Regions from separate parts of the Frankia sp. CgMI4 genome, predicted to be linked through region 3. Evidence: riboswitches for the same ligand, from Rfam matches in the RefSeq annotation. Region 3 holds a riboswitch; each other region holds the start of a gene.
What was found. Region 3 has a riboswitch for cyclic di-AMP ahead of Manayef4_RS00780 (transglycosylase family protein). Riboswitches for the same ligand answer to the same signal wherever they lie in the genome.

Region 1: it holds a riboswitch for cyclic di-AMP, as region 3 does, so the genes downstream of both, Manayef4_RS00180 (transglycosylase family protein) here and Manayef4_RS00780 (transglycosylase family protein) in region 3, are expected to answer to the same signal.
Region 2: it holds a riboswitch for cyclic di-AMP, as region 3 does, so the genes downstream of both, Manayef4_RS02985 (peptidoglycan-binding protein) here and Manayef4_RS00780 (transglycosylase family protein) in region 3, are expected to answer to the same signal.
Region 4: it holds a riboswitch for cyclic di-AMP, as region 3 does, so the genes downstream of both, Manayef4_RS15860 (C40 family peptidase) here and Manayef4_RS00780 (transglycosylase family protein) in region 3, are expected to answer to the same signal.

Annotation. Positions count from the first base shown of each region.
Region 1 covers NZ_MAQZ01000002.1:35,639-39,699, reverse strand. Annotated here, with positions in the region: gene rlmB (23S rRNA (guanosine(2251)-2'-O)-methyltransferase RlmB) at 30-1,121, shown strand; gene Manayef4_RS00180 (transglycosylase family protein) at 1,327-1,707, opposite strand; cyclic di-AMP (ydaO/yuaA leader) riboswitch at 1,710-1,885, opposite strand; gene Manayef4_RS00175 (peptide deformylase) at 2,383-4,032, opposite strand.
Region 2 covers NZ_MAQZ01000036.1:10,172-15,325, reverse strand. Annotated here, with positions in the region: gene Manayef4_RS02995 (asparagine synthase-related protein) at 1-1,705, opposite strand, end outside; gene Manayef4_RS25625 (lasso RiPP family leader peptide-containing protein) at 1,717-1,827, opposite strand; gene Manayef4_RS02990 (AfsR/SARP family transcriptional regulator) at 2,021-2,857, opposite strand; gene Manayef4_RS02985 (peptidoglycan-binding protein) at 3,115-3,864, opposite strand; cyclic di-AMP (ydaO/yuaA leader) riboswitch at 4,356-4,554, opposite strand; gene Manayef4_RS02975 (alpha/beta hydrolase) at 5,087-5,154, opposite strand, start outside.
Region 3 covers NZ_MAQZ01000002.1:174,324-178,062, reverse strand. Annotated here, with positions in the region: gene Manayef4_RS00790 (adenylosuccinate synthase) at 1-286, opposite strand, end outside; gene Manayef4_RS00785 (DUF3151 domain-containing protein) at 378-812, opposite strand; gene Manayef4_RS00780 (transglycosylase family protein) at 898-1,617, opposite strand; cyclic di-AMP (ydaO/yuaA leader) riboswitch at 1,620-1,809, opposite strand; gene Manayef4_RS00775 (transglycosylase family protein) at 2,283-2,960, opposite strand; cyclic di-AMP (ydaO/yuaA leader) riboswitch at 2,967-3,201, opposite strand.
Region 4 covers NZ_MAQZ01000084.1:28,770-32,907, forward strand. Annotated here, with positions in the region: gene Manayef4_RS15855 (PHB depolymerase family esterase) at 1-505, shown strand, start outside; gene Manayef4_RS15860 (C40 family peptidase) at 1,025-2,131, opposite strand; cyclic di-AMP (ydaO/yuaA leader) riboswitch at 2,137-2,303, opposite strand; gene Manayef4_RS15865 (hypothetical protein) at 2,655-3,041, opposite strand; gene corA (magnesium/cobalt transporter CorA) at 3,256-4,138, opposite strand, start outside.

The DNA of each region.
Region 1 (4,061 bases), 140 kb from region 3:
CCCCGGGCGTGTACTGGTCGGTGGTCCTGATGGCCGGCGCCGCTCGCCGGGACAGCGGGATCGCCCGCGGCGGTCAGGGCGGTCGGGCCGCCAAGGCCGGTTCCCACCGCAAGGGGGCCTCCACGGGCAGCGGCGGTCACGGCCGCAAGGCGCTGGAGGGCCGTGGGGCCACTCCGCCCGCGCAGCTGCGCCCCGGCCATCCCGCCCAGCGTCGTGCGGCGGCGGCTGCGGCGGCCCGTTCCGCCTCGGCCGGAGCCGAGCGGGGTCGAGCGGCCGCCGGCCGGCGCGGGGATGGTGGCCGCGCCGTCGCAGCTGCGGCCACCACCGGGCCGAGCGCCGTGGGGGGTTCCGCGGGGGCCGGGCGCCCACGGCGGACCGAGGGCGACGAGCTGGTGGTCGGGCGCAACGCGGTGGTCGAGGCGCTGCGGGCCGGGGTACCGTCGTCGACCCTTTTCATCGCCGGCGGGCTGGACTTCGACGAGCGGCTCGCCGACGCCCGCCGGCTCGCCGGGCGGGCCGGGATCGCCGTGGCCGACGTCGGCCGCACGGATCTCGACCGGATGTGTGGCACCGCTCCGCATCAGGGTCTCGCCCTCGTGGTACCGCCGTTCCGGTATGCCCATCCGGATGATCTCCTCGCCCGCGCGCGCTCGTCCCCTCCGGGTCTGCTGGTGGCGTTGGACGGGGTCACCGATCCTCGCAACCTCGGGGCCGTGGTGCGCTCGGCCGCCGCCTTCGGTGCCCACGGCGTCGTCGTTCCGGAGCGTAGGGCCGCCGGCGTGACCGCCGCGGCCTGGAAGACCTCGGCGGGGGCTGCCGCCCGGCTGCCGGTGGCGCGCGCCACCAACCTCGCCCGCACGCTCGTCTCCTACGCGGCGGGCGGCCAGTTCGTTGTCGGTCTGGCCGCGGACAGTGAAGTGAGCATCGACGAGCTCACGATGGCGACCYACCCCCTCGTCCTGGTGATCGGTTCCGAGGGACGCGGGTTGTCCAGGCTGGTCGAGCAGCGCTGCGACGTGAGGGTCCGGATCCCCATGGCGGGTGCGGTGGAGTCCCTCAACGCGGGGMTGGCCGCCGGGATCACGCTGGCCGAGATCGCCCGCCGCCGTCGGATCGGCTGAGCCGGCCGATCGGTGGGTCCGCCGGGTCTCCGCCGGGCGGGGCCGCGGAAGTTGAGCTGGCCGACGTCGCCGTGACCGGGAAACCGTGACCGGGAAACGTAGCGCGCAGCCCCGTGTCCCGGACGGGACACGGGGCTGCTGACCGCGCGCCGATCAGTACCGGCCGGGCGCGGACGGTGAAGGCTGGCGCGGGAAGTCGGGCAGCTCAGATCTTGTGACCCCAGCACGGCTTCGAGGCGTACCAGGGGCTCGTCCCCTGCTGGGCGTACAGGATGCGGGCGCGCTGCCACTGCTCGGCGACGCTGGCGTGCTGCGGCAGACCCTTGCCGCCGACCCCGTGCCAGGTGCTGGGCAGAAACTGGAACAACCCGCCGGCGCCGATGGAGTTGACCGCGCGGGGGTTCCCCCCGGACTCACAAGGGATCACCTTGGAGAGGAAGTGGTCGGCGTTCGTCGACGCGCTGGCCGGTTGGGACAGCGCGAGGCCACCGCCGATCGAGGCCGCGAGAGTGGTGGCGGCGATCAAGGCCCGGGAACCGAGCCTGATGCGGTTGAGACCACGAGCGAGCGAACGAGCGTTGGACATTGAGTTGCCCTTCCCCACGCKTGCGAGGTGAGCTGTCGGGTTCGGGCTGGGAATGCCCGGCCGCGCATCGCGGCTTCACCCCGAGGACGTCTTTTATCGGCGCCCGGAATTGGTTCCCCCGCTCCTGCCAAAGGTTTGATTCTCGTCGAGCGGGGGCAGGATTCGGCGTGCCGCCCGACGCATGCCATCAGGTGACGGCACGGCAACGAACATAGCTGAGAGTGACCCGGGAAAAACAAGAGTACGTGAGGATGCACACAGTGCACCCCACTTACTTGTCCCGATCTTTTTAATGGTGTTTCGCGCCCGCGTGCGCGCCCGATCCTAGAGGTTGTTCAGTGGGCTGAAAATCCCCAGTTCGTGGCTGGGTCGTCACGCTGACGGTAAACAATAKGCGATGCGTGGGGAATCTGTTCCGCCGCGTGGCGATCGAGCCTCCACTACCCGCTGCCGGCAGTCTCTAACCAGGTTCCGAAAAAATCTGTGTCGACGTTCCGGCGGACCCGCACCTATCGCCTGCTTTCCGGACTATACGGCACGAGGGAACCATGTCATATGTCGGATCTAACAGTCCGTGTCGGACACCCGGTCCCGGCGCTGCGCCGTCGGCACGTCGGCACGTGGGCACGTCGGCATGCCGACGTGCCGCCCGCGGGGCGGGTGCGTTCGGGTTGGTCAGCGGTTGTAGGACCAGGCCMAGCCGGTACCCCGGTACTGCTCCACCGGGATCGGTGTGGTTCCGGCCCGCATCCGATCCGTGTAGAGCTGACCGTGCAGGTGATCGATCTCGTGAGCGACGAGCCGCGCCAGCCCCTGCCGATAGACGGTGATGTGCCGGTTGCCATCGATATCGGTGTGTTCGACGTGCAGCTCCAGCGGCCGGGGGACGAGGCCACGGACGTCGAAGAAGCTCAGGCAGCCCTCGTACTGCTCGTCGGTCTCTCGGGAGGTCTCGATGACGCTGGGGTTGAGCAGCGTGAGCGTGTCGCCGCCCGCGGTACGCACGATCGCCGCGGCGCGGTTGATGCCGACCTGCGGCGCGGCGATGCCCAGGCCCTTGCCGAAGGTGTGCAGGGCGGACACCCGTTCGAGGGCGGAGGACAGTTCGGCGACGACCCGGCGCGCGTCTTCGGCCTCGTTGGGCAGAGCGAACGGGCGGGCCGGCTGCCGCAGGATCGCCTCACCCTCCTGCACGATGCCGACGGCCGCCATCTGATCGCTGGGACGTGTTCCGGTCTCCGTGGCCGGATCACGTTCCGGCACGGTGGCCCGGAAGTTCCATTCCAGRCGGTAGCGGGCGTGCAGCGGCGGCTCGGTGGTCGACCAGGTGAAGATCCGCCGGTCGCCGGAGTCGGTGCGGGCGACTGCGGTCCGCAACGGGAAGGCATCGGCGGTCATCGACGTCTCCATGCCCCAGACCACGGGATCCAGCTCGGCCGGAAAGTCCAGCCGCACCGAGAGGAAACTCGTCGGTACCCGCACGGCACGCTGGAACCACGGCCCCCACTTCTCCCTGCTTACCTGGTAGCTGTAGTTGATCCACGCCGATTCGCCGGGATAGAGCGGAAATCGTCCTCGGCTGTTCTCGAAGAGCAGCCAGACCTCCTTGAGCGCGTCCCAGTCGGTCTTGACCTGCCAGGCCATCTGCTCGCCGCCACAGTGCGCGCTGAGCTGGAGGTCCTCCCAGCGCAGCGGATCGGATCGGTACAACCGCGCGGAGCGTTCCGGATCTCCCGGGAACCGGTCGACCGATATCCGCATCAGATACCGGGTTACCGGTTCGCTGCCGGCGTTGAGAAGACGTCTTCGCTGGTGGGCGACGTACATGCTGTCGTCGTAGCGGAGTTCGGCCCGGTCCTCCTCGACGACCAGGCCCCCCGGTCCGGGGGGGAGCCGGCCCGGGCTCTCGGCGACGACGGGGCCGGGGGCCGGGGCCGGGTCGACGGAGGGGGTCGCGACGTGGGCTACCGGCGTCGGGCCGGATCCGGCCGGAACCGTTGGCGGCCCGGGCGGCTCGCGCACGTCCCGTGCCGCCTCCCACGGCCGTGCGGCCAGGTGGAAATAACTGCCCGGGATGCGCAGCGCGTCGGTGATGCGTTCGATCAGGGAGAGCCGGGCGATGTGGTCCTCGCCCTGCATGATCCGGCTGACCCTGCTCTGGCTGAGCCCTTCCACCGGAGATGCGATGCGATTCTGGCTGGCACCGTCGTACTTCTTCATCAGCCGGAACACCGTGCGGAAGTCCCGCGTCGCGCACGCCGCCCGGAAGTCCTCCCGGGCCAGCAGCCTGGGCGATACCCGGTAAGGTCCAGATTCGTACGACATCGAAACGGCCTTCCATGTCGGTACGGTCG
Region 2 (5,154 bases), on a different contig from region 3:
CGAGATCGGCCAACGGGCTGTCATCGCACAGCTTCACCAGGACGTCCTGGCTGGTGCGCAGGCCCTGATCCTCCTCGGCGGCGGTATCCGCCTTGGTCTCGCGGCGCAGGCATTCCTGCGGCACCAGCCGGCGCATGGCCTCCTGCAGTAGCGGTTTGTACTCCCACGGACCGGTGCGCTCTTCGGGCCGCACCGCCAGCACCGCCCGGACCACCCGCTCGTCGAGGAAGGGTGCGGCGAGCGGCGGGCCGACCGGATCGGCGAGCTGGTCGAACAACCGGAACACCGCCGCGCCAGCGCGGATGGCGAAGAGATCGGCGTGGCCGTCCCGGGTCTCGGCCAGCGGCCGGGCGCGCCGGACGGCCTCCGCGAACGCTCCGGCCAGCAAGTCGAGGGCCGTCGGCGTGAGCCAACCCGGGACCACAGGCGGAAAGGCCCAGTCGAGCGAGGCCAGGACGCCCGGGTGGGATCGGCCGGAACCGGCCGGACGGCGCGCGTGGCCGACCGTGGCACGGCGGGCCTGGTCGAGCGCATCGGCCATGTCGGCGAGGCAGTCCCGGTAGCCGCGCGGGCGCATCATTCGCAGGCACGCCATCCACGGCCAGCCCTCCTGCGCTCGGTGTCCGCGCAGGTCGTGCAGCGCCCGCCGGGGCCGGCGGCGCAACAACCGGGGGAGGTAGGCGGGACAGCCGTAGGCGACCTCGTCACCACCGAACCCGGTGAGGTGCACCCGCGGCCCGTACAGCGCGACCCGGTCAAGACCCGCGCGCAGCTTCGCCCGGTCGCCGATGCCGACGAACGGCCGGTCGAGCGGTTCGTCGGCGTCGGCGATGCCGTCGTAAACGAGGGGAAGCCCGGCGGCGGGCAGGATCTCGCGCGTGACGCCAGGGAGCGTGGCCGCGGCCCGCGCGGCGTCGTCGTCACCGGGATCGGGGGCGATCCCGGTGAGCGCGACCACGTCGGCGGGGCCGCGCGCGGCCAGGCAGCACACCGAGGTGGAGCTCAGTCCGCCCGACAGATCACAGCTCACTGTCCCGCCGCCGGCGACCCGCGCCGCCACGGCCTCGGCGAGAGCCGCCCGCAGGGTCGGCGCCCCCTCCGTGCGGGACCGCACCGGTGCCGGTCGACGCCACCACCGCAGGACGGTGGCCTTCTCGTCAGGGCCGACGAGAAGGTAGTGATCCGGGGGCAGCGCGTCGATCGACTCCCAGAGCACCAGGTCATCGAGCGGATGGGGCGGTGACGGGTCGAGCAGCGACAAAGCCAGCGCCGTCCGGTTCAGCGGGGCGCCCGTGAGCCGGGCAAGCACGTCGGCGCGGTCGGCGGCGACCAGGTGGCTGCCCAACCGGGCGGTGAAGACCCGCCGGGTTCCCGTCGGGCTGCCCTGGACGCGACGGTGGCTGTCGATTTCGGCGATCACGTGGTAGTCGCCGGCCACGGCGCGCGCGAGGTCGAGAGCGTGCACGTCACGGGCCGAGAGAAGCAGCCGCAGGAGCTGTCGCGCGTTGGTCGCGGCACACCCGATCAGGGCCAGCCGCGAGCGCCCGGCGACGGCACTGACCATGGCATCGTCCGGCCAGTTGCCGACGATCCACGGCCGCCCGGAGGCATACCGCAGCATGCGACGAGCCCCCGGCGGACGCACGACGGGATCACGGTCGGCCAGCACCAGAAACCAGCAGGACGGAATCGGGACCACCGCCACCCCGGCCGCCGTCACGCAAAACGCCGCCAGGAGTAGTCACGCCCCCAGCCCCAGCGGCCGTTCGTCACTGCGGCGAAGCTGCCGGCATCTTCCAGTCGCGGGGGGAGGTAGATAGCCTTCATCGTCTTCTCCTCAGCGGTTTCCGCGCGCCCTCGCCCCGGTGGCGTGCGCCCCGGTGGTGATACACGGCGGCGCCGCGCGCGTGGCCCGGGCGCCGGCCGGCTGGTCCAGCCCGTATGGTTGAAATTCCCCCGCCGGGTTCACTGGCGGTTCAGCTGACTTCCGGCGCACGACTCGGCCGGCACGGCCGTGGCATCAGGTGACCCACGAGTCCGGATTCAGTACATGCTGATGGGCACGCCGCAGTTCGACACCGGGCTCGATCCCGAGTTCGGTCACCAGCCGCCGGTAGACCGTCTGGTACTCGGCCAGTGCCTCGGCCCGCCGGCCGGTGTGTTCCAACGCAAGGATCAGCTGGGCCCAGAGACGTTCCCGGGTCGGATGTTCGACCGTGAGCGCCCGCAGGGTCGGCAGCACCCGGTCGTACTCGCCGAGGGCCAGGCGGGCGTCGATCAGGTCCTCGCACACCGCCCAGCGAGCCTCCTCCAGCCGGAGGACCTCCGCGCCCGCGATCTCCGCCGGGAGCTCGTCGAAGGCGTCCCCCCGCCACAGCGCGAGGGCGCCTTCGAAAAACCCGGCGGCGCGTTCCGGCGAGCCGGCGCGCACGGCGGCGCGGCCCTGCTCGGCGGCCGATTCGAACCGCTTAGCGTCGATCTCACCGGACGCGACGACCAGGCGGTACTCCCCCGGCCGGCTCTCGATGCGCCCGGGGCCGTTCCCCCCGGCTCCGGACGTGTCCAGGGGCGGCCGGAGGGTGTGCCGCAGCTCCGAGAGATAAGTCTTGATGTTGCCCCCGGCGGAGCGCGGCGGGGCATCCTGCCAGAGCGCGAGCCGCATCCCGTCCACACTCACCCACTGGCCGGCGTGCAGCAGCAGGGTCAGCAGCAGTATGCGCTTCTTGCGCTGGTCGATGCGGACCTGCTCGCCCGAGGATCGCCGCACCTCCAGCGGCCCCAGGACCGCGAACAGGAGACCGGCCCCGGTCACGGAGGATGCGTTCGGACTCGCCTCAGGTAGGTAGTCGTCGAGCATCGTGGCTCTCATCGATCGGGCCCCCGTTTCGGTTTTCCCGTGCGGGCCGGCTGGTCCCGTGCGGGCCGGCTGGTCCCGCCCGGGCCGATGCCGTCTCCCGACCCGGTGCTCCCGGCCGGGTGCTGGCCCGGTGGCTGAATACCCCCACCTCACCCCGGGTAGTCATCCGGTGCGTGCGGATATCGAGCAGCGCCCTCGGGCGGGTCGGGAACACCGGCCGGCGGCAGCGGAGCCCGGTCGGCGGGCCTCGATCAGAGTCAGATCCCGAGCTTCGCCCGCGTCTGCGGTCCGACGATCCCGTCAACCACCAGACCGTGCTTCAGCTGGAAGTCCTTGACCATGTGGTTGGTCTGGTACCCGAACTTCCCATCCACGCTGATCGGGTAGCCAAGGCTGGCGAGCCTCTTCTGGATCTGGTGGACGTCGAGGCGGAACCCGAGGCCGACGGCCAGCGACGGGTAGCGGGCCGCGGGTGCCACCACGGCCGCACGCACCGGGGCAGCCAGCGAGGAGTAGGAGATGTTCGTGAACCGCACGCCGCGCGAGACGGCCGCCGCCGCCGCCTGTCCCCGGGCCAGGTAGCGGTAGTGCAGGCCGTTGGTGTAGGCGCTCCAGGCGGTGATGCCCTGGCCTTCACAGACCTTCTTCGCCGCCCAGGCGTTGACGGCCGGGTCGTAGAGGTTGCGGTTACCCACCCAGCCGGCGTGGGCCCGCATGTTGATCTGCCACAGGCCGCGCGAGTCCTCGCCGTAGGTGGCGTGGGCGTAGGGGTTGCCGCCGGACTCCGCAAGAGCCACCGCGACCCAGGTGGCCAGCGGAACGCCGCGGCAGCCGGGCAGTCCCGCGTTCGCGGCCGCGCTGGCGATCGTCACATCGGGGACCGTGGTGGCGGCCCTGGCCGGGCTCGCGGTGGCGAACATGCCGGCGCCGGCGCCGATCACACCGACGGCGGCGACAACGGCGCCCCGGGTCCGGGTGGAACGTTTCCGATGCTTTCCCTTGGCCATTTCTTTGACATCTCATTTCGGTGTCGTCGAACACAGACGGGTGATCGAGGGGAGGGATGCCGCTCGAAGGAGGGCGAGCGGAGACGACCGCGCTGGAGAAGGGCAGCACCCAGTGCCGGTCTGCCGGTGCGCCGAGAGGCCGTCCGGGGACGACCGGGGACGACCGATCGACGCGCCCTGGGGATCCCGGGGTCGATGGYCTGAACAGCACGGCAGGCGGCCGTGGTCATTCCGTTCCAGGCCTGGCGGGCCCGGTGGACGGCAGGGGTCAGCCGACCACAGACGACGAGGCCGGGTGGCTTTCAGCCGAGCTGGTGGTATGGCGCGTCAGCGCGATCGGCCGGTACGGGCACCGACCGGATGGCACGTTCTCGCGAAGACGTCAGGGCGAGAACGGCGCCCCGTATGGCGGGGACGCACCGCGGGTCGCGCCGAACGGCGTCACGGTCCAGAAGACCGGAGCCGAGCGTTCCTGAAACACAGGCAACGTCGAGTCCTTCCCGTACGCCTGCGAGGTTAGCRGTCGGGTTCGGGCCGGGAAGCCCGGCCYTTTCCGCGGCGTGCGCGTAACGGCTTAACCCCAAGGGTGGCCCGCAACGAGCCACCCGGAGGAACGTGGTTCCCCCGCTTCTGCCCAAGATCTCTCGGAGGGAGCTGCGGACCGTGGACAGAACTCGGCGTCGGCCCGGAGCTGTTGATACCCCGCAACCGTAGCGAACTACAGACCGTAGTGACAAGTACGAGTTGTGCCGAATCTGGGCGCATGTTGGTCACGATGCGTGCATAACGCTGCGATGCCGCAACTCTCGGACATCAATAGCAGCTACCGGTAGCGACGCAGATCACCCGTCACGACCGGATCTTGGCGATATGGCCGGTCTGTCGAGACGGGGACCGGTGGCCACGAGGTCCGGTAGTCACCGGGACCGCCCGGCCGTCCGGCAACCCAACCCCGGCAACCACGGCAAGCGGGAAGCCTGGCCCGGGGGTCGGGTGGCGTGCGGACGGGTACGCAAACGCGAACGGCGCAGGCTTCGAGCCTGCGGCTCGAAGCCTGCGCCGTTGAAAAACGGACGATGCGGTACGGGACGGACGACTGACCCGCGGATTCGCGTGATTCGCGCCGGCACCCGCCGAGGAAACACCTGCTGAGCGGTTGGGCCTCCCGCGAAGGCACACCCCGATCGGACCGGCACGCGGGCGCGCCCGGCACCGGGCGAGATCAGTCGACCGACCGGTCCCGCTGCCGTTGCCGTGGGGCCAGCCGCGAGACACGGAGATTCTCGAGGA
Region 3 (3,739 bases):
GCCGGGAGACGTCGATGCCGCGGGCGGTGAGCCCGTCCATCTCGGCCAGCAGCACGCCCGGGTCGATGACGACCCCGTTGCCGATCACGGGAACGCAGTCGGCCCGCAGCATGCCACTGGGAATCAGGTGGAGCGCGTAACTCTCCGCCCCGATGACCACGGTGTGGCCGGCGTTGTTGCCACCCTGGTACCGGACGACGTAATCGACGGCGCCGCCCAGGAGGTCGGTCGCCTTTCCTTTTCCCTCGTCGCCCCACTGGGCACCGATGAGGACAAGAGCAGGCACCGGGCGAGGTTACTAGGGATGGCGGGGTCGTGGGGCCGGCTGCGGCATCCTCGCTGGTCTCCACCACCGACGCGGCCTGATGAACTCACTGTCAGGTGAAGCCGAGCTCACTGGCAGCGACGGAATCGCTGTCGGCCAGGAACGTCCGGCAGCGGGTGGCCTCCTCGGCCTCCCCGATGGCCGCGGCCGCCCGACCGAGAGCGGCGAGCGAACGCAGGAACCCGCGGTTGGGTTCGTGTGACCAGGGGATCGGCCCGTTGCCCTTCCAGCCCGAGCGGCGCAGGGCGTCGAGGCCGCGGTGATAGCCCGTGCGGGCGTAGGCATAGGCCTCGACGGGTCGTCCGCCGGTGAGCGCGAGCTCGGCGAGCGCGGCCCAAGGCACGCTGAACGCGGGCAGCCGGGCGGCGACGGCATCCGGCGGATCACCGGCGACCAGCGCATCGGTCGCGGCCGCGTCGGAGGGCAGGAGCGTCGGCGGCGGACCGGAGAGCAGGTTGGGCTTTCCCGAGGTGGACGGCGTCGTCATGAGTGCATCCTGCCCGACGACCGGCCGCACACGTCATGGAGGTCACCCCGGACGCGCTTGCCCTGCGCGCACGGTGACCGGTCGGTCAGGCCCTGACGCTGACGTTCCACAGATTCTGGCCGACGACCCCGGGTTGACCGTCGCTCACCCGGGTGAGGTACGAGTACAGCGCGGCGATGCCCTGCGACTGCGGTCCGAACTTGCCGTCGACGGTGAGTACGAAGCCCTTCTGACGCATCCTGTCCTGCCAGACGAAGGCGTCCGGGCGAACGTCGTCGCTGAGGGACGCGTCGAGGACCGTGCCCCTGAACGAGCCGTCCCCCATCTCCCGGCGGGCCCGGTCCAGCGTCATGGGGGGTTCCACCGGGGTGATGGCCTGCTGGATGACGTCACCGGAGCCGCCCGGGACARTGGCCGGGCCGTTGTTGGTCAGGCCCATCTTGACCGAGCAGGACGGCCATGGCTGCCAGCCCCGCTGGTTGTAGAGCTTCGCGGCCGCCTCGTCCTGCGTGGCGGGCGATGCCTGGTACGGGCGGCCGGAGTACCCGAGCCCGTGCCAGGTCTGGTCGTCGAACTGGTAGGCACCGGAGAAGCCGTTGCCGGTGTTGACCGCGTAGTTGCCGCCGGACTCGCATTGGCGGAGCTTGGCGAAGTCGTCGGAGGTGGCCGCGCCCGCCGGAGCCGCGGTGACCGCGAGGCCGCTGCCGACGATGGCCGTGACCGCGCCGGTGGTGCGCAGGATGCGACCGGCGGGCGATGGGGCCTGCGGTGCTCGATGTCTGCCGCCACGACGCCCAGAGGGCATGTCAGTCCAATCCCGTCGCCTGCGGGGTGAGCTGTCGGGTGCGGGCTGGGATGGCCCGGCCGGAGGATCCGACCCCGGGTGGGAACCGCTCTCCACCATGGGCCGGGACGCACCGGCTTTACCCCAAGGACGCCGCTTGCGGCGCCCGAAATGTGGGTCCCCCACTCCTGCCCGCTGCGGTCGATGTTCGTTCCGGCCGCTCGTACGGGGGCAGGACTCGGCGTCCGTCCGGGCGGCCTCGCCGACGAGGCGAGTGAGCGGCACTCTAGCGAGAACCGCTCATGGAGCGCAAACCGGGGTGGTCCGGAGTAACCAGTGAGGATCGCGCGAATCGTGCCACTTCCATACAGGTTCCGCAGGTGGCTCGCTGGTCCTGCTGTTCCTCGTCGGCCTTGCCGAAGATCGGCTCTGCCGAAGATCGGCCCTGCCGGAGGCCGGTCAGGGTGCGGTCCTGGTGATGCTGGTGGTGGGTTGTACGGGCCGGCCCGTACGGGCCGTCAACCGGAGATCGTCCGGAGACAGGTCGGGCCAGCCCGTCGTCGAGGTGAGATCCCCTGACCGGTGTCGCCGGGGTGGGATGTCCGGTTCCCGCGGCGGTCGTCCCTCCGCCACGGGGGCGGAGCGAATGGATCAGCTGATGGAGCTGATGGGGCTGATGGGGAGGATCAGCGGAAGGTGGCCCGCCAGGTCGCCGGGCCGACGATGCCGTCGACGGCGAGTCCCTTGGCGGCCTGCAGGGCGCGGGCGACTGCGGCGGAGCGTGGTCCGTAGCGGCCGTCGATCGTGATCGGATAGCCCAGATGGTTGACGCGGGCCTGCCAGGCCCGCACGTCGTCACGTACCTGCCTGGCCAGTGCGGTCGTCAGGTTACGGGTGAATACGGGGGTGCTCATGGAGATGGGGCTGACCGTCAGCTCGCGGCGTTCCGTCGTGCGCGAGGCCTGGCCCGAGGAGCTCGACGAGCCGCCCGCGAGCTGGTCGGCGCCCATCCCGCGGCCACAGGCCGGCCACTGGCCGAAGCCGGACCGTCGGGCGAGCTTGAGCGCGGCCTCGTCCTGGACGGCCGGGGAAGCCTGGTGCGGCAGACCGCCGTAGCCGAGGCTGTGCCAAGTGCTGGCGGAGAACTGGTAAGCGCCGTAGTACGCGTTGCCGGTGTTGGTCGTGTAGTCACCGCCGGACTCGCACTGCCGCAGGCCCGTCCAGGTGGTGGCCGCATCGGCCGGCTGGCTGAGCGCGAAGGTGCCGCCCACCGCCGCCGCGAGTACTGGTGCGACCACGAGGGCCCGGGCCCGGCTGCGGGTACCGGCGCGGCATTGTCGGCCACTGATACGTGCGTCGGACATGTCTTGTGGTCCTTCCCCACGCCTGCGAGGTGAGCTGTCGGATTCGGGCTGGGAACTGCCCGGCCGTGCCAGGGATCCCTGGAGACGGAAGCCGCACCGGAAATACCTTTCCGGGTGGTCGTCGCACATGGCTTCACCCCGAGAGCATCGAATCCTTTCGATACTCGGAGATGGGTCCCCCGTTCCTGCCGCCCGGTTCGAGAAATCGTCGGCCAGGGGCAGGATTCGGCGTGCCGCCCGACGAATGCCCGACGTTGTTGCCGGGCACGGCGAAAACCATAACCACGCCGCCCGGCGAGTCGCCAAGCATTGAATAGGGTGCGTGAAAAAGAGCACACTCGGCGCGCCTGCTTGAGTAGGAACTGGCGGCCTGGTATCGCGCGTGCGCGCCCGCTCATCAACCTGGCGGTACGGCGTGCGGAGGCATTTGTGCTCGGCCGATCACCCTGTTTGCCGATGGTCGACGATGAGCGGAGAGTCCCACATCAGGCCAGATGCGTGACATGTCGACAAAGGCGTGACGGCCCTGCTACGAGATCGACGCGAGTGATCGGCCTGATACTACGCTTCGTCCATTGAAGCCTGTTTTTGTGAGAAAAACAACGGAAATCGGGCGGTAACTTGCGGCGTTGTGATTTTTGCACACGGCGGATTCAATCGGACACCGACTGTGAAAAGCGCCCGTCGGATCACCACAGTGGGCGAAGGGGTTCCCTGGGGGTGGGGCGGTAGGTGAACGGTTACCGAAGGTCCGGTGCGTGTCCGCTCATTTGGCCGAA
Region 4 (4,138 bases), on a different contig from region 3:
GTCGGCGGGCCGCGAGCTGCTCGTCCAGGCCCCGTCCGATCCCGCCAACCCGCTTCCGCTGGTGTTGATCCTGCACGACGACAACGCGGACGCGAAGTCACTTGACCGGCAGAGTGACGCCGGCAAGCTCGCGAACTCCCGCGACTTCGCGGTGGCCTTCCCGGAAGCCGTGGGCGGCACGTGGCGGATCGACGGACCCGAGGGGGCCGACGTGCGCTATCTGCGCGACGTGGTCCGCTTCGTCTCCACGAAACGGACCAAGGTGGATCCGAACCGGGTCTACGTGTGGGGGATCGGCGAGGGTGCCCGGCTGGCCCTGACCGCCGCCTGCGCCCCGGGTAAGCCGGAGTTCGCCGCGGTCGGCGTCGTCGGGCAGTTCGACCCGGAGCCCGGGCCGACCTGCCAGGACCGTGTCCCGGAGGGCCGGGCCCCGGAGGCCTCCTGGGACCGGAAGGTCAGCGAGACCCTGTGGAAGTTCTCGTCTGGTCACCGGCTGGGGGCCTGACCGCGGCGCCCGCGAGCGGGCCGGGCGGTTTCCGCACCGGGCAGAGACCGAGGGCTGAAGTCCGCCGATGCCGCCGGGAGGGGGGTAGCGGCATCGGCGGACCTGGTCGGCCGGGGCCCGAGGCCCGCCGGCCTTCCCGTGCGGATGGGGGGGGAATCCGAGGGAAGGCCGGCGGAATCGGGGGCCTTCCGGCCGGACGGACGTCAGATGGGGGGGAGATCTGACGTCCGTCCCACCGGAAGGAGGGCCCGTCCGGAGAGCTGGAAAGGAACCACATAGGCGGGTTGTCGGGCGGTGACAGGGCCCGCTTGCTGGTCTGTCCGCGGCTTCGCCGGTGGGTGGGAGTCCCGGGTCCGGCTTCCACGGCTTCGGGTCGGCGCCTGGAGAGGGGCTCGGTAGCCGGCCGCTCGTGGACTGGCAGGGCTCGTGTGGTCCGCGCCCCAGCCGCGAAGGCGATCCACCGGAGCCGGGTGAGCCGTTGCGTCGGCATGAGGGCGGTGCGCCGGCTCCGACCGGCCGCTAGAGGATCCGACCGACGTAGTAGGAGGTGGTATAGATCTTCTTGAGCGACACGACGTCGCCGGTGTGCGGCGCCGCCMACATCATGCCGTCGCCCGCGTAGATGCCGACGTGGTAAATGTTCCCGGGTGTCCCGAAGAAGATCAGGTCGCCGGGCTGTTTGTTGTACTGCGACACCCGGGTGGYGGCGGCGAACTGGGCGTCGGTCGTCCGCGGCACGCTCCTGCCGAGCTGCTTGAAGATGTACTGGATGAGGCCGGAGCAGTCGAACGAGCTCGGGCCCTCCGCACCGTAGACGTAGGGCTTGCCGGCCTGCAGGGAGGCCAGGTAGACGGCCTTCTCCCCGAGGGAGCTCGACGGGACCGGAACCGACGCCTGGTCCGCGGCGTCCCCTGTCGTGAGGAGATCCGACCAGGCGGCGTTGCGGACGAGCCGGGGGGTGGGCGCCGGCCGTACGCGCAGGGTGGCGTCGTTCGCCGAGCGGGCGGACTGCAGGGCGTCCGTGCCGTCGAAGACCGCGGTGACATTCGTGGTGGTGAGCACCCGGGCCGTGTAGGAGGCGTAGCCCTGGGCGTTGGTGTAAAGGTGCTTGAAGGTGGCCCACCCGGTGGGGAGCTTCACCTGCACCTTGACCAGCTGGTTCGCCAGCGGTTCGTGGRTCTGCTCGTTGTAGAGCGAGAAGCCGATGTCGATCGGCTGGTCCGCGCTGACGCTCACGTCGGGGTTGGTCACCCGGAGACCGACCTGAACCTTGCCGGCCAGGGGCGGGGCGTCGACACCGCCCGTCGAGCCGAGCAGGGAGGTGGAGCCGTGGGTGCTGACCGCCGCGGCGGCGATGCTGCCCCCCAGGGCGGCCTGGGAGCCGATCTGCGCGGCGAGGGTGATCGGAGCGGTGTTCGGCTGCTCGTCCTTCGCGGCGTCGGCGTTGATGTCGGTGGCGCAGCCGGCGAGAGCCACTCCGGAGACCGCGACGGTCCCGGTGGTCACGGCGGCGAAGGCGCGGGCCCGGGCCCGGCTGCGGGCGGCCGGGGGCGCGGAGGGTGCGCGGTGACGGCCGCGACCGGCGCCTCGCGTTTCTTCGTCGAGCTGCACGCTTTGCGCGGACAACGGTGTATTCCTTCCCGTGCGCCTGCGAAGTGAGCTGTCGGGTTCGGGCTGGGCTGCCCGGCTCTCGCGTGACCTTCACGCGTCGAGCTTCACCCCTAGGTCGACACCGCGGATCGGCGCCGGCCGGTGGAGGTGGGTCCCCCGCTCCTGCCCCTGATGACGACTCGGAGGGGACACCGGGGCCGGGGGCAGGACTCGGCGTTCGGCCCGGTGTTGTCGTGACGTCGGCGTGAGACTAGTCCACTTGGATGGGGTGGGTAAACACTAGTCCTTCCCAACTACAGCGAGTGCGCGTTGAAGTTCCCGTCGCGCGGCGTCGGCGGCCCGCGCGGTCGGCCGGGCTGACCGGGCGGCCCTAAGGCCCTTCGCGCCCCGTTTGTCCTGCTGGTTTTTCGTTGCGTGTGGGGTCCGCGGCGGCGGCCGGTCCGGGTGAGAGGCGGGCGGGCGGGTAGCCCTCCCGCGGCCCGTGGGCGATTTTGACTACTTAAAGTAGTCGACGGGTGAGGCCGGGTGTGCACCCCCCTCAGCGGGACCGGGAGCCGCGGCGGGTGAGGAATCCCGCCGCATCGAGCACTTGGAGCTCGACCGCGAGCTCGTGGACCTCACGGGGCAGCGAGCGGTGGTGCGCCAGCGCCTCGACCGCGGCGCGGGCGTGGTCGGCGAGCTCGTCGAGGGCGTGCTGGCGCTGGCGCATCCGAGCCCGCTCCTCCTGGATGGTCCGGACCGTGTCCTCCTGCCACCGGCGGGTCCGGATGAGATGCTCGCTGGCGTCGGCGGCCTGCCGCTCGGCATCCTCCAGCCGGTTGAGGAGCGCGTCGAGGGCCTCCAGCCGGCCGGCGAGCTCCGCGATGAGATCGCCCCGATCGGGCAGGATGGCCGTTTTACGACTCTTGGGGTCAGGCGAGGTCATGGAGTCCCCCGAGGGGTGGGGGGTCGGCGGGGACCGCGCCGAGCGGCTGGCGCGAGACCCGGTTGCTCCGACACGGTTGGTAACGGTAACCGACGTGGCGGGCCAGGGGTAACCCATCGTACGGATACGTCGCGTCAGCCAACTTATAGTAAAAAGGGACTATGGATCTGCYGTCATTGTCGTGGTCTATGCGCGCATAGCATGCAGGTCGGTGTCAGAGCCAGCCGTTGCGCTTGAACGCACGGTAGAGAAACAGACAGATCGTCGTAATGACGGCCAGGACGGCCGGGTAGCCCCACGTCTGACGAAGCTCCGGCATGTGGTCGAAGTTCATGCCGTAGATCCCGGCGACGGCGGTCGGGACGGCGCCGATCGCCACCCAGGCACTGATCCGTCGCATGTCCTCGTTCTGCGCGATCGTCACCTGCGTCAGCGTCGCCTGGAGCACGGAGGAAAGCAGCTCGTCGAAGTGAGCTATTCGCTCGCTGACCTGCTCGAGGTGGTCGGCGACGTCCCGGAAGTAACGGCGCATCGCCACGTCGACCATCGTGGGGGCGTCCATGGTGAGGGTACGCAACGGGCCCGCGAGCGGCAGCACCGCGTGCTTGAGCTCCAGAAGCTCGCGTTTCATCTGGTAGGCGCTTTCCGTCGACGGCTTCTGATCCCGATGGAAGACGCCCGTCTCGATCTGGTCGACGTCGGCCTGGATGCTTTCCACGGTGCGGACGTAGTCGTCCACAATGCTGTCGCAGATGGCGTGCAGCACGGCCGTCGGGCCGTGCCGGAGCATCTCCGGGTTGGCCTCCAGCCGGCCGCGCAGCTTCGTCATCTCCCCGTGCCTGCCGTGCCGCACGGTCACGACGAAGTCCTCGCCGAGGAAGATCATGATTTCGCCGGTGGTGACTACCTCGGAGGTGCCCGTTACCTGGGTGTGCTCCACGTAACTGGTCGTCTTGAGCACCATGAACAGGTGGTTCTCGTATTGCTCGAGCTTGGGGCGCTGGTGGCCGGTGACCGCGTCCTCCACCGCGAGCTTGTCCAGCCTGTACTCCTCGGCGATCGCGGTGAGCTGCTCGTAGCTCGGCTCGAACAGGCCG